2 regions of the Cupriavidus sp. 01T418 genome follow, and region 2 is predicted to be linked to the other one. Evidence: riboswitches for the same ligand, from Rfam matches in the RefSeq annotation. Region 2 holds a riboswitch; the other holds the start of a gene.
What was found. A riboswitch is a leader RNA that binds a small molecule or an ion and turns the genes downstream of it on or off. The one in region 2 is predicted to bind S-adenosylmethionine.

Region 1 (7,360 bases), on a different contig from region 2:
ACCGATTCGGGGGTCGACCTAGTTGCGTACGCCCCTGCATCGGGTCGGCCAGCAACAATACAGGTTAAGACAAACCTCCGTGCGAAGCCCGGCGGGGTAAGGGCAAGGCCGGACTGGATTGGTGGGTGTCAACGGAATGCCCAACTGGGCTTATTACGTTTGTTGACCTATCTTCACAGCGCGTCTGGGTACAGCAAACCCCTGAACTTCCCGGCCTCGCACAGCAATGTTCAGGCGGTCGGTTTCACTTTTACATGTACACCGACCCCACCGCCCGCCCACGAAAGGCAAATCGGCTTCTCCGGTGGATGAAATTCCCACGGTACGCCTAGAGCATCTGACACTAGCAGCCCTACAAGCCCGCCGATTGCCGGATCGGCCGCATGATCCCGCAGCAGTCCGCCGAATCCATTGCTCTCATTGTTCTTGTCTTTCAAATCGCCCTCCCCGACTGGGGTTCGTTGTTCGCCATTGGAAGCGACTGGCACTTCCAATGGTGTCAATGACACCGATGGGACCTGTCGTGCGGCTGCTGCAGCATGGCTCATCTCGTCCACGCAAGTCTTGAAGATGCCTTGATCCGCGGAAGATTCATTCCCCCGATTGCACTTGAGTGCAGAAAGTCTACAAGGTAAATCATATGCCGGAAATAGCGCCTTCCTTCTCAAGGGGGAAGTACAACCGGACTGCGCATCGTTTCGGTGTTCAACCACGGCGGGACGCGGCATCAAGGGCATGCCCCCTTGCGCCGGCGCTCTGTGTTCAGCTCGGTGACCTACCGTCACGGAGCTGGCCAAGATGGCGTATCGAGGCGCTGGCCATGACTAAAGCGCCAACCGTTGCACTTGAATGCAGGGGCTGTGCCGGCATTGCTGCGGTTTGCACTTGAGTGCAGGAGCTTCCTCTTCATGACGGCATGCCTCGGCAGCGACAGCGCCGGCAGCAGGCTCGGGAAGTCGGCGGAATGCCCGACACCCTGCGCGTCTAGTTGCTTCAAAAGCAGCGCCCGCACCATCTCTGCTTCAAGAGGCTCGCTCATGTCAGCCTTCCATCTTCAGTTGGTTGACGCTGTCCGGTTGTGAAGATGGTCGAATGGAATCCCAGACCGGTGGCAATCCCATCAGGTTCCATGAGCGCCTTCTTCTTGACCTTTTGCGAGCAACGCAGAAGTCAACGGCGCAGCAATCTCAAATCCACGTAGCTGCTTAAGCCATCGCGTCGGAATACCGCCCAGCCCGAAGCGGATGCCGGCCAGGCCCCCTGCGACGCAGGCGGTCGTATCGGTGTCATTTCCGAACAGGACGGCCGTCCTGACGACGTCCTCGAACGTCGACTCTTCGAGCGCGCGCCGCGCCGACCAGATCGTGTCGAGCACGTAGCCCGTGCCACGCGGCGCGTCATGTTTCGGGAAACCTCGCAGGATGTCCAACTCGCGGAGATATTCGCTGCCTTTCCGCTCATCGGGCCACGCTTTATAGACCGTTTCGAGACGACTGTCTGCGGATGCCCACGGGTCCGCCAGACCGCGCAGATAGCCGGTGGCGACCAGACAATAGAAAGCGCACGCGACCTGCGAGCGCGCATGGGCATGCGTGGGTAGCGATTGCAGGTGGGCCCCGCGCACGAGTGCCGAGTCGGTCCCCGCATGCAGAAGCGCCAAGGGCAGACAGCGCATTAGACTGCCGTTGCCATTGTCCATGACATCGGCCCCACCCGATTCACGCGGCGACGCGCCGTCGCGCAGATTGTCCAGTGCGTCGGCAGTCTGGATGCCGACATCGAAGACCCGCCCATCAACGGCCAGATAGCCACGGTCCAGCCAGCGCAGCAGCCGGTCGGCGAAATCGACCAGCGAGAAGTGTTCGTGCTCGACCAGGGTGGCCAGCAGACACAGGGCCTGCGCACCGTCGTCGGACCAGGTCCCTATCGGCACACCGGTGTGCGCGCGCGGAAATCCAGCTGGCGGCTGCATCTCGATGGCCTTGCGCGCCGGCAACTGCTGCGCTGGGTGAAACTCATACGGTACGCCAAGCGCATCGCCCACCAGCACGCCCACAAGGCCACCCAGCTTGGCATGGGCGGGGTGCCACTGTGCCAACCCCAAAAATCCATCATGGCTCATTCGGTATCCTCCTTGACTGTCTTCCTTGCGACATCCGCCTCGTCGGCGATTGCCACCCTATCTTTTGCACTCATGGCCCGCAGGCCTGGCAGCGCTCTCGCGCGGGTCATCCCATCACTGTTCCCAAGGCAGACTGACATCCTCCCGGCCGAAATGGCCGTAGGCCGCGGTCGGATAGTAGATAGGACGCAGCAGGTCCAGGGTTTCAATGATCCCCTGCGGCCGCAGGTCGAACTCGCGCGCAAGCTCGGCAGCGATGTCGCGCCGTGATTCGACCTCGGTCCCGTACGTCTCGACCAGGAAGCTGACCGGCTCCGCCTCGCCGATCGCGTAGGCGAGCTGCACCAGGGCACGCCGCGCCCAGCCGCGCGCCACGACCTGCCTCGCTAGGTAACGAGCCATATAGGCCGCCGAGCGGTCCACCTTGGAGGGGTCCTTACCGGAGAAGGCGCCGCCGCCATGGGGCGCCGCGCCGCCATAGGTGTCGACGATGATCTTGCGGCCAGTCAGTCCAGCATCGCCCTTCGGGCCACCTGTGACGAAGCGCCCGGTCGGGTTGATCAGGCGGCGCAGTCCTTTGGCGCGGAAGTGCGCCGGGATCACCGGCTCGATCACATGCTCCAGCACCGCGGCGCGCAGCGCTTCCAACTCGATGCCCGCATCATGCTGCGTCGATAGCACCACGGCCTCAATCTGCGTGGGGCGGCCGTCGACGTAGCGGATGCTCACCTGCGACTTCGCATCCGGCTGAAGCCAGGGCACGATGCCCTGCTCCCGCAGTTCGGCCTGGCGCCGCACGAGCCGGTGCGCGTAGACGATCGGCGCCGGCATCAGCTCCGGCGTCTCGTCGGTGGCATAGCCGAACATTAGCCCCTGGTCCCCCGCGCCCAGGATGCCGTCGGCGCGATCGACACCTTGGTTGATGTCCTGCGACTGGCCATTGAAGCGGATCTGGACTTCGCAGTGCTGCGGGTCGATGCCCGTTTCGGCATCGCGGTAGCCCGTTTCGCGCAGCACCTCGCGCACCAGCGCCTCGGCCGACTCTCGCACCGCCTCGAAATCATCGCGGCGTCGCGTCTTGAACTCGCCGGCTACGACCACGCACTGGTCCGCTAACAGCGTCTCGCAAGCAACCCGCGCATGAGGATCGCGCGCCAGGAAGGCATCCAGGATGCGATCGGAAATGCGGTCGGCCAACTTGTCCGGATGGCCGGCGGAAACCGACTCCGAGGAAAAAAGCCCGTTGCGAATTGTCATGAATCTCTCCTGTTGTGCCGCGCCCGCTTGCTGTCGGCAGCACTAGGGCTCCACCCGTTGTCATCGAATGGAAAACGTATAGCCGAAGGTCAGCTCGGGCCAGGGTGTAGGAAGGACCTGGCCGGCTTTGTATAGCCCGCGGCCGTACTTCCTATAGAAGATCGCCAACGCAAACAGCGGGGCGTAGACCGGTGGCCCCGCGCGCGAGAAGCCGAGGTAGGTCAGCTCTCCCGCACTGGCCGAAAAAGCCGCGTGGACAGCATGGAAGAACGCGTCGCTCTTCGTCACGCATCCGTGCTCGTCGGCGATCAGCTTCGCGTACTTCCGGCTTCGCTCTTGGCTGGCATTGGTGTAGAGCCCCATCAGATCGGCCTGTTCGTGGTCTCCGATGATTTCGACGCGCACACGCTGCGGCACACGCTGCGCCAGGTACATAGGGAAATGCACCAGATCGAAGCTGTGCCTGCGTAAAGCGTCGTCGTCGACGGTGATGGTGGCGTGAGACATATCCCCCGCCTTCGGCATGCAGTCGTCAGCGGGCATGCGTCAACACCGCGGGAATGGGCTGCGGCAACGCCGGATGCCTCTCACCAGCGAGGTACTGGGCCTGGGGTAGGTATGAAGCAGTCGCGTCCCGGCGGACGGCTGGGAGGCAAGTAGGGATGGCAGGCATCTCGATCTCCTGTTTAGCCGCGTTTGACGAATTGTCGGGGGCGGCAAGCTGGAACAAATCCCCCGGTCCATTCCCCCATGCGGGGCGGCAGACCAGCCGTTTCTCAATCCGAGTCTGTCTAAAACTATCGCAAGAGAATCAATTGCGGCATGGCATCCGCGCCGGACCGGACGATGGCGTTCTGGCCGAATTGCGTACCCAGTGCCTTCGCGTCGTCCAAGGCAAGGCCAAGCGTAAGGAAGCTCTCCTCGCCCGGCCATCCATTGACAGGATGCTGGCCGATGCCGCCGATGAAGCGGAATCCGCGTTGCTGCAGGGTGTGCGCCAATGCCCGCTGCCGCTCAAGATTGCAGGCCGGCTCCCGCTGCTCGCTAAAGGGATTGCACGCCGTGATGAAGGCGCTGCAGGCCACGCCGTCCGTATCGTGCAGTGCAGCCAGCACGGGGTTGGCCTCGCCCACCTTCTGGGTGGGCGGGGTGCCGCCGTGCACGTGGTAGTGGGTTTCCAGATAAGCCTGGATGATGTCTTTAGGAATTTCCGAGTCAGAAAACAAAAAACCCTCCGTTGAAGGAGGGTCGACGCGTTACCCGCTTGGTTGCTCCTACAGGAGCCACATCCGCTTTCGCGATCCACCTTGCCCGGGGAGGCAGGTTGGCATGGGCGTCGACCCAATTCATAATGTTCGTCTATTAGAGCACACGCTATCGCAGTACGTCAAGCGCCGACATTGTCGGGGGCAGAATTCCGTGCAAACTAACACGGAGATGAAACCCAGATCCACAACTTTGCCCGCGGCCTACATCACCTCGCGCAGTTCTCCAAAGCGGGCCAGTGGTGGGCGGATTCCGTTGCACTTGAGTGCAGGGCTATGCCGGCATTGCTGCGGTTTGCAAAGAGTCCTAGTAGCTTGCGGTCCATGACAAATTGGGGCCACCGTTCGCGACTCTTCACGTTGTTCGCAATGAAAGCCTGGACCTTATGCCTGACAAGCTAATCGGACACTGGCACGTGACATCCCGTACGTCTGCACCCGCGAGCGTTGGCTCTAGCTAGCCTCATGAATCCAGTGAGCCGCAGGATCGCTTAACCCGCCTCCTACCCGGCGCAGCAAACGCCGCCGACTCCGCCCTCACCCGCTCCAGCAGCTTCTCGGCCGACTCGTCGCTCGGATCCTGCGGCACCAGTTCACCTCGAAAGGCCTTCGTCAGCAGCGCGGGGATGAGCTTGTCAAGGCGTTCGCGGGCGCGCTCGTATTGGACCTGTACCTTGTCAGCGAGGCCGAACAGAGACTCGACCCGGCGGATGATTTCGCGTTGCTCTTGGAGCGATGGCAGTGACATTGGGAATTCTTTCACCTTCGAAAGGTTAAGGTTTGGCTGATTCCCTCCCTCTGCCAAATCACGCATCTCGTAATAGTTGGCCTCAAGCGTCAGGCGCACATAGCGCCTATCCGCTTTTGCTTGATCAACTTGCACCGCAGCACAGGCCTGATTGATTGTGGCCGGAATTGCTAATTCCGTTACTTGGCCCCGTGTTTTGCCTTCGCCATACAAAGCAATCAACAATGTGCCGGCTGGATAGATTTTCAGCCTATGCGCTCTGATTGCCTCATCGGTCACAAACTCATCTGCTGCAGTTACGAAACGCTTGGAAGTGGCGGCACTGGTAATCCACGGCGTGCCCTGCGGCGCATAGAAGGCAGGATTCGAACGCAATGGCGTAGATCCAGTGCCGACTTGGGCAACAGCCTGCACGTCAACGGAACTCCACTCCTTCAACAACCCGCACTCCAACCGCCATTCCTCCGTCAGCTCCCCGCTGATGGCAGCCGCCAGCACGGAGTGCCGGAAGCGCTTGAGCAGCGCCGGCACGCGCTCCAGTCGAGCGCGAGCTGCATCCACGCGGGCCAGCACGGCGTCGAGTTTGTCGGCGATGCGCTTTTGTTCGTGTAGGGGCGCAAGCACGAATGGCGCCTTCTTCCCTGCGTCCGTGCCGAGACGTGGCATGTTCAATCCATGACTGACTTCTGCCGCGTAATCGAGAAAGCGCGGATTCTTGAGCCAGTAGAAAACGTAGCGATTGTCCGTGGCACTGGTCCGCTTGATTGGCACGATTTCAGTGGTGCAGAAACCATCAGAGTCGGCGATCACAACCTTGTTCAAGTATGGTCGCAATTTCCCGTAGAGCACATCTCCCTTCACGAAGCTGTTCTTCGTGCTCTTGGACTGGCGATCCCCGAAGGTAAAACGACCGACAATCCTCGACGTGTCCTTCTCGATGTCCTCAAGCTCCAGAATCCACGCGTCGTCCGCGATTTCATCCGGCTCAGCCTTGATGGTCACCCCGTAGTCAATGACTTCGCCCAGCGTCGTTTCCAACCACCCTTGCGGAAATTCACTCATTCCTCTACCGCCTCCACACCCAGTTCCTCCATCAAGCCGCGCAACTCCTCCAGCGCGCCTTCCAACTCGGCCATCGCCTCCTGTGCCAGCACCTTCGGCTTCCTCAGTTCGCCGCCGTTTTCGTCCTCGTCCTTCAGCCAGGCAATGTCCAGACTGTCGCCACGCTTGGTGATGTCCTCGCGGCTGAAATAACGGAACCGCCCCTCAGCGCCCGTGTCCCTGCGCTGGGCACGCCCGTCCGGCTGGCTGCCATAAGCCTTCTCGAATTCGGCAAAGTGAGCACGGGTTAGCGGCGTGCGCTTACCGAATTGGGGCATGTTCGCGCGCAAGTCGTACACCCACACGCCGGTGGTGTTGCCCTTCTCGGTCTTGCCGCGGGTAAAGAACAGCACGTTGGTCTTCACGCTTTGGGCGTAGAAAATGCCCGTGGGCAGACGCAGGATGGTATGCAGATTGCACTTGTCCATCAGGTCACGGCGAATCTCCGCGCCGATGTTCGCCTCGAACAGCACATTGTCCGGCAGCACCACCGCCGCCCGGCCGCCAGGTTTGAGCGCTCGATAGACATGCTGCAGGAAGGCCAGTTGCTTGTTACTGGTCGGGTAGGTGAAATCATCACGAGTCGGCAGGCCGCCGCCCTTCTTGGTGCCGAACGGCGGGTTAGTCAGGATCAGGTTGGCCTTGGGCAGTTGCTGGCCCTCGCTCGACAGCGTGTCACCGAACCGGATGCCACTGTTCTCGTCCGACTCCAGGTCATGCAGCATCAGGTTCATCAGGCCGAGACGGTGAGTGTCCTGCACGAGTTCCATCCCGTGGAACTGACGGCGATAGGCCTTGTACACCTTCTGATCCAGTGCCTCAATGTCGTTGCGCTCGCGGATGTAATGGTTCGAGGCGATCAGGAAG
Region 2 (7,360 bases):
GGCCGGTTTGCGCAGCAGTGGGTACGCCGTCCGGGGTGGATTCGCGGTGCTTCTCCGGCTCCGGCTGCGGCGGATAAACCGGCACCGTGCACGCGCCCCACTCCGTGCCGCGCGCCCGGCGCCGCCATAGCTTGACGCCGAAGTGCCCGAGGTTGAGCGCCGCATACAAGGTGCCGTCGCGCGGATCGGCCAGCACCATGCTGACCGGCTCGCCCAGGAAATGCACCGAGTCCTGCCGCCATGCGCCGGCGCTGTCGCGCTGCAACATCAGCAAGCCCTTGCGCGTGCCAACGAGAAGCCGATCGCTCATGCTGGACTCCAGACTTCAGTGGCGTGCCTTCGACGGCACCGCGCATCGTCAACCGCCAGACAGCGCCTGCACCACGTAGATCTGGCTGCACTCGCCTACGCGGTCACTCAAGCGCCGGCGGTCCCGAATGGCGGAGCCGTCGACAAAGACGGCCACGTGCCGCCGCAACTGGCCCTGGTCGTCGAGGATATAGCCGCGCAGTTCCGGCTGCTCACTGAAAGCGCGTTCCAGGGCGGCACACACGGTAGCCGCGGACACTTCGCGTTCCGGGCTGGGGACATGGCGCTGGATGGCGGCGGCAAAGACGAGTCGTGTCATGGCTGGCGGTCCCGCTGGCGATGGATGCGAACGTCTTGCAGTGTAGGAAATAATGTGGGTAATGAGCGTGCGGTTGCGCTCCTTGAACGGGCGGAATGCGCTATCGCGCACGTGTTCGCCATATTGCAATGCAGCATCCGAAGCAATCCTGCGTGCCCGGCGCGCTTGCAGCCTGCAGCAGCGCGGCCCCCGGAGGCGAGGGGAGCAAACCATCGGCCACATCAGCGGTGCACATCCCTGTTGGCCGCAACGTATGGCCTGAGCGTCGCACTATCTCAACCCGCGCCGCCGGTCTTCAGCGGATACTTCAGCGCATTCATTTTCATCTTGGCTTTCACCGCCGCATCCAGGTCCACATTGAGTTCGCTGAGCAACTGCGCCAGGTAGATCGTGATGTCCGCCAGTTCCTGCTCCACATGCTCGCGCTCATCGGTGGACATGATCTCGCGCGCTTCGTCCTCGGTCTTCCACTGGAAGATCTCGACCAGTTCGGCCACTTCCACGCTGAGCGCCATGGCCAGGTTCTTGGGGCTGTGGTACTGACCCCAGCCGCGCGCCTCGCCGAATGCGGCAGCGGCTTGCTGGAGGTTTTTAATGTCGATCAAGGTCATGGCGTGGAGGAACGAAGTGGTCTTGCGACGCATATTGAACCATATCCGTTCGTCCACGTATCCAGTAGCCACCCCGCCGCCGCCATGCCTTGCCCTGCGTGCCGCCACGATCAGCACGCCAATGCTTCCACCGTGATTCAGGGATGGCCTGCATGCCCCTTCGCCAGCAGGGGGGCCGGTACCGCGCCGCTGGCCGGCCCCGCTTTCGCCTGCCTCTTGTCCGCCATGGCCTTGTCGATCACCTTCTGCTGTGCCAGATCGTGAAACGCGTGGGCCTGGACGGGCAGTACCAGAACGGGAACCAGCGTGAGCAGGGCTAACGTAAACCTCTTCATTGCAAGACTCCTTTTGACGAGTGCAAAGTGTCAAGTGTCAGATGTCGATTTTCATGCGGGCCAGTCGCCATAGCCGCATGCGGGCAAGGGCGATCCGGCCGTTGCCAGCACGCTGCAGCGCTGCGGCGGCCTGTATGCCGGAACAATGTCCGACCATGCAAGACGACGGGGCGGGCGCCGGATGCGTGGGTTTCCTGGCATCTCGGCGTCGACCGCGCGGGCGACCGACGGCGCTACCGATATAGCCGGGGCGACCGGCACGGAGCCGGCCACCCTTTTCCCCGTCATTCCGATGCCAACGCCCCTGATGGCCCCGATGCCGAGAGCGCAGGCCATGATGATGGCGCCAGCCATAAGTGTTCCGCTACGCAGGGTGCCGGGGTAAGTCACACGCTTCCTTTATTGTTCAGAACCTCATGATCAAATCGGCCGCCACCATGGTCTGCACCCGTTTCGTGCCGCCGTTGAAGGCAGGGCTGCTCGCCGTGTAGCGGTTGATCTCGGGTCGGAACAGGAGCGACTGATTGAAGAAGTGTGTCCAGCTCAGCGCTTCACCCCAGTATCTGGCCGGCGTACCCGTGCGCTGCCCTTGGCGGTCGTCCATGTATTCGAGGCGGGCCGAAATACTATCCTTCGAGCTGAACTGCCAGTTCAGATAGTCCACGACTGCAATTTCGCTGGTGTTGAAGCGCCTGCTCGGGTCGGTAAAGTAGGTGCTGTTCAGGCAGCCGTTGGGGGTCGCCGGACCGTCGCTGCCAACCTGGCCGGTACAGACGGGGACGTTGTTCTCTTTCATGTACCACGCCTCGACCGCGTTGTTCAGCGTCTGGCTAAAGCGGTGACTCCAGGTTGCCACCCACTGGTTGACGTTGTTGTAGGCATAGTTGGCGCCATTGATCGAGTTCGCGCAGCCATAGATCGAGTCCGAATTTGCATCGTTGATCCACTGCGCGCAGAGCAGCGGCGAAAGCTTCGAGCCCGAGGTACCGGGCAAGGTATCGTTACCACCGGTCAGGCCGAACTGCACCGTCCAGTTTTTGTTCAGCTTGATGGAATCGACCACGCCGACCTGCGTATAGGGGTCATACGAGTAGAGCAGCGAGTGGCTGAACATGTAATTGTCCGGCGCCAGCTGGGCTTCGATGTCGGGCAGCGAGATAAAGCGGCCCACGCGGATGTTCATGCCCTGCGCAATGCCGGGAATGTAGGTATCGACATACGCCATCGGCATATCGAAACCGTATTGCTTGTTCTTGCTGAGCAACTGGTTGCTCCAGAACCCCTTCATGGTGGTAAAGCGGTAGTCCATGCCGTACAACAGGTCGAAGCGGAAGCCGAAGTCGACGTGGTCGGTCTGATACGTGTCGGGCAGGCGCGTCACGCGCAGGTCCGCCTGGTGCAGCTGCACCGAGTTGGGGATCTGGTCGTAGGCAGCCGGCGCATTGGTGTAGCGGTTGCCCGGCTGCCGCTGCGATGTGCTCATATTGCCGCCGATTTCCACCCAGCCGCTGATCTGCGTGCGCGAATCCTTCCAGAAATCGGAGGACTCGCCCAGTGCCTTCATCAGTGGATAGACCAGTGCGTTATTGCGGTCGCCGATGGTAGGCGTGCCGCCCATCTGATATTCACCGTAGGGGAACGGCGGCGAGTTCTGCGGCGCGGGAAGCTTGCGCAACTCGGGCGCATCGCCGCCGCTGCCGCCATCGCCTGTAAAAGGCCACGGCGTGTCAGGCATCGCCTGCGAGCCGTCCGTATACGCACCGATGAATTTGCCAACGAAGCTGCTGGATTCCGGTTTGGCGGCAGTTGCCGCATCTTCGGCAAAGGCGCCCTGACCGACTACGAGGCTCAGTACGCCAAGCAAGGCCGACATGAGCCCTGTGAGCCTTGTTTGTTTTTCTACTTTGAACGTCGACATGTTCGAGATTCGCTGAAATGGGGGGCCCGTTTTGTGAATTCTCCTTAACGTAATGCTTGGAAAGACTCCCCTGGGTCTGCTTTACGTTGGCAGCGATTTAGCCATTTGCCGAATTAAAAGTTAGTTAAAAATGCTGCGATGCGATATAAAATATTTGTTAACAGCGTCTCCGCAGCACCCGATTGGCGAAAATATTGGTTTGGCATAAAGATTCGCCGGCGATTTTTTATATTATCAATACATGATCACGCCAATTTTTATCCATTTTTTATTTGGATTCCGGTTTAACACAGCCACCGAAAGAAAGTGGGTGTTGCACAAACAATGAATTGTGTACGCGTGATCGACAGTGAGCGCTCCATGCAATTCAACTTGCGGCGCTTTCCGGGCGGATAGGGATATCGGGTGCTCGTGACCGGAAGCGGCACGGAGGGCATCAAGCTGGCGGGCTCAAGGCGACCTGACTTGATTGTGCTTGATATCCGCCTGCCAGATGTGAACGGCAGGCTCGTACTCGACGAAATCCGCAGATGGTCCAGCGTGCCCATCCTCGCCATCTCGGAGTCCGTCACGGAAGACGCCAGGATACAGATACTTGATGCTGACGCTGACGCCTATTCAAAGCCCAGGATACTTGCTCCAGATCCGTTGAACCAGATCCGCGTCCTCGGCATCGATGCCGATTTCCCACCCCGGGAACGCGCCCAGGTCATCAGCAAGCTCGGCGATGACCTCACGCAGTTCCAGTGGCTCCAGCCATTGCGCCGGAATCGCTTCCTCGCCGAGCAGCGCGCCCAGCAGGTTGCCGGTGATCGCGCCAGTCGAATCCGAGTCGCCGTTATGGTTCACCGCCAGCACAACCCCATGACGAAAATCGCGCGCGACAAGGGCACAGTAAATGGAGATCGCCAGCGCTTCCTCGGCGACCCAGCCTTCACCGAGGCGGGCGACGGCATCCTCGTGCGCCACGCCGGAGCCCGCAAGCTGCTCCGCATGCATGATGGCCAGCAGCGTTTCCTCGTGGTCCGACTGCGCGCACAGGCATGCCTTGGCCGTCGCCAGGGCGGCAGGCAGCGTCGCGCCGTCCGCCAGTTCGTGGATCAACGCGGCCAGCACGCCGCCCGTCAGCGATCCGCTTGGATGTCCGTGGGTGAGGGCGGCAAGCTCGGTCCCGAGAGCAAAGGCGTACCGGGGCGTTCGCGGATTCGGGTGCCGCCACGCGAAGAGGCCAGCCGGCGCCACGCGCATGACGCCGCCGCAGCCCTTGCTGTCGTTACGCGCAGGCTCGCCCGGCGTCATCATGGATTCCAGCGCGGACAAGCAGGTGTTGCCCGGTGCGCGGCGGCTGTGCAGCGCTGCCTGCCGGTAGAGCCATCCCGGCTTGTCCGCGATGACGTCCGCATGCCATGCGGGCCGGATCCCTTGCGTGTGCAGCCAGCGCAAGTAGGCGCGCGCGACGACGCTCGAATAGCTGGTGATGTCCTTGCCGGTGCCCCGCACCCAGGCACGCAGCAGGCCTTCGCCGGTGAACAACGTCATCTGCGTGTCATCGGTGATGGTGCCGATGCCACCGTAAGCCGGGGCGTAGTCCGTGATGCCGCCGGCGCCGAAGCGTTCCAGGATCCCGGCGCGCGTCATGAACTCCACGGGGGCGCCGAGCGCGTCGCCGGCTGCGCCGCCGAGCAGGCAGCCTCGGAAGCGGCTGCGTGAGGTCGGGTTGGAAGCGGGTTGGGTTACAGGCATGTCTTGCATCATTCCACCTTGGCCTAACGCAAGAGGATCAACTGGGGCACGGCATCGGCGCCCGACCAGATGATCGCGTTCTGTTCATATCTGGCGCCGAGCGCCCTGGCGTCTTCGAGCGCAAGCCCAAGCACCAGGAGACTGGGCTCGCCAGGCCATGCGTTCGAGGGATGCTGGCCAATGCCATCGATGAACGTCAGTCCGCGTTGCGCCAGCTCGCCCGCCAAGGCCGCCTGGCGGCGCGCGTTGTCCGCTTCGTCGGCAGCTTGCCGGCTGAACGGATTCCAGGCGGTGATGAAGGCGCTGCACTTGACGCCGGATGCGTCGTGCAACGCAGCCAGCGACGCGCTGGCCTCGCCGACCCTCAATGTGGCTGGCGCACCGCCGTGGACGTGATAGTGCGTCTCCAGGTAAGCGTGGATGGTTTCGGGATCGATGACTGAAGCAGAAAACAAAAAACCCTCCTTGCAAGGAGGGTCGACGCTGTGCCCGCTTGGTTGTTCCTCAAGCTTCAAGGAACCACATCCGCTCTCGCGATCCACCTTGCCCGGGTAGGCAGGTTGGCATGGGCGTCGACCCAAATCAGAATGTCGGGAGATTGGAACATGTGGACCGATTGCGTGTCAAGGACGGGCGGAGAAGGCTACGGCGAAGGCTATATTCGCGACCGAACATATAGCGCCACCCGCCAATGCTAGCTTGCTCTCGTGCACCGTGCCTGCGTCGACGCTGCAGGCCATTCTCCAGCAGAGAAAAAGATGAGCAGGATCTACATTCCAACCGCCCTGGCCGATAGCTGGGCACCCTTTCTTGCAAATCTGGTCAGGCATTGGAAAGCCGGCTACTCCTCCCGCACGCTGGCCCATTGCTGGCAGGAAGCCGATGGCTTCCCGGTGGAGATCGCCAACGCCATCGAGGCTTATCCGGCGCTGCGAGGCACCGCCTTGCTGCCGGGTATTCCCGAGCATCATGTCGCGTTCCCGCGCGGCACCACCAGATCACGGAACGTCATCTGCGTACTGGGCAAATGCGACGGCCAACTGATCTCCTTCGCTGTGGAAGGCAAAGTTGGAGAACCCTTCGACCGCACCCTGGCGGAGTGGCTCGAATCGGGATCGCCGGGAAAGCATACCCATCTTGATTTCCTCACCGAAACGCTTGGCCTGCCGGAGATCCCCTTGTCGATCCGGTATCAGCTGCTACACCGGACTGCGTCGGCGATCCGGAGAGCGGAGCGCTTTCACGCGGATCACGCAGTGATGCTGGTTCACTCGTTCAGCCCGACCAATGCCTGGTTTGAGGACTATCGCGCGTTCGCTGCGCTGTTCGGCGTGGATGCCAGGCCAAACAGCTTTTACCGCGCGAAAAGGCTGCCGAAGACGGAACTGCATCTGGGGTGGATATGCGGGGCTTCGGCGTATCTTGAGCGGTAGGCAGGACGCCTTCGCGTAGAACGCGGCACCGAATGTTCGGTTCCAGACAGATCGCTTCCTGCACATGAAAATAATGGTCACAAAGGGGAATTTGGCTGGCAGGACCAGGCCGCCCGATAAGAAAAAACGGGGAAACCAGCATGCAACACCAAGCTGTACGAGCCGGAGTGATTGCAGCCTTCGCCCTGCTAGCCGCTGCCGAAGCCTGTGCGCAAATGCAGCAGCGGCAAAGTGAGACAAGCAATGCAGAAAGAATGTCAGTCTGCCAGTGCGTCGCCGACCTTCTGTTCATCGCCGCGCAACTACGCGATACGGGGGTGCCCAGGGAAGATGTATTGAAGCGAGCGAGCGAGCTTGGCGGGGGCGACCGGCTCTTTCTCTCGACGACCACCGAGGCAACGAACATTGCGTACGACATGCCAAAGATGTCGACGGCGAAACTGAAGCAGCTTCACATCGACGCGTGCAAGAAGGAGGTCAGATGAAAGCTGTGCGGGTGGCTTTCGCATAGACAGCGACGATTTGAACATCGCCGGGAATGCGCTAACTGCCAGGGCAGTCGCGGCGCGATGCGGCAACATGGCTTGTCCATTGCCGAAGAAGCGCTGGCTGCTTCGCTGTTGCCAGCCCCTGAGAAGCGAGAACTGCTCACCCGGTGAGGCCGCTGAGTGGGCATGAAGATCGTTCCAAGT

Region 1: another riboswitch for S-adenosylmethionine. It lies ahead of AC1DQ3_RS04105 (DUF3293 domain-containing protein); the one in region 2 lies ahead of AC1DQ3_RS15565 (DUF3293 domain-containing protein).

What each region holds. Positions count from the first base shown of each region.
Region 1 is NZ_JBFTQG010000002.1:427,255-434,614, reverse strand. It holds gene AC1DQ3_RS04130 (hypothetical protein) at 231-437, opposite strand; gene AC1DQ3_RS04125 (hypothetical protein) at 782-1,039, opposite strand; gene AC1DQ3_RS04120 (ADP-ribosylglycohydrolase family protein) at 1,121-2,122, opposite strand; gene metK (methionine adenosyltransferase) at 2,237-3,379, opposite strand; gene AC1DQ3_RS04110 (hypothetical protein) at 3,440-3,922, opposite strand; gene AC1DQ3_RS04105 (DUF3293 domain-containing protein) at 4,177-4,605, opposite strand; SAM-I-IV-variant riboswitch at 4,634-4,739, opposite strand; gene AC1DQ3_RS04100 (restriction endonuclease subunit S) at 5,108-6,454, opposite strand; gene AC1DQ3_RS04095 (class I SAM-dependent DNA methyltransferase) at 6,451-7,360, opposite strand, start outside.
Region 2 is NZ_JBFTQG010000013.1:31,889-39,248, forward strand. It holds gene AC1DQ3_RS15530 (WD40/YVTN/BNR-like repeat-containing protein) at 1-310, opposite strand, end outside; gene AC1DQ3_RS15535 (ubiquitin family protein) at 359-628, opposite strand; gene AC1DQ3_RS15540 (nucleotide pyrophosphohydrolase) at 904-1,239, opposite strand; gene AC1DQ3_RS15545 (hypothetical protein) at 1,377-1,574, opposite strand; gene AC1DQ3_RS15550 (outer membrane beta-barrel protein) at 1,981-3,447, opposite strand; partial or broken gene AC1DQ3_RS15555 (response regulator) at 3,898-4,098, shown strand; gene AC1DQ3_RS15560 (ADP-ribosylglycohydrolase family protein) at 4,111-5,235, opposite strand; gene AC1DQ3_RS15565 (DUF3293 domain-containing protein) at 5,259-5,690, opposite strand; SAM-I-IV-variant riboswitch at 5,719-5,831, opposite strand; gene AC1DQ3_RS15570 (DUF6946 family protein) at 5,943-6,668, shown strand; gene AC1DQ3_RS15575 (hypothetical protein) at 6,809-7,153, shown strand.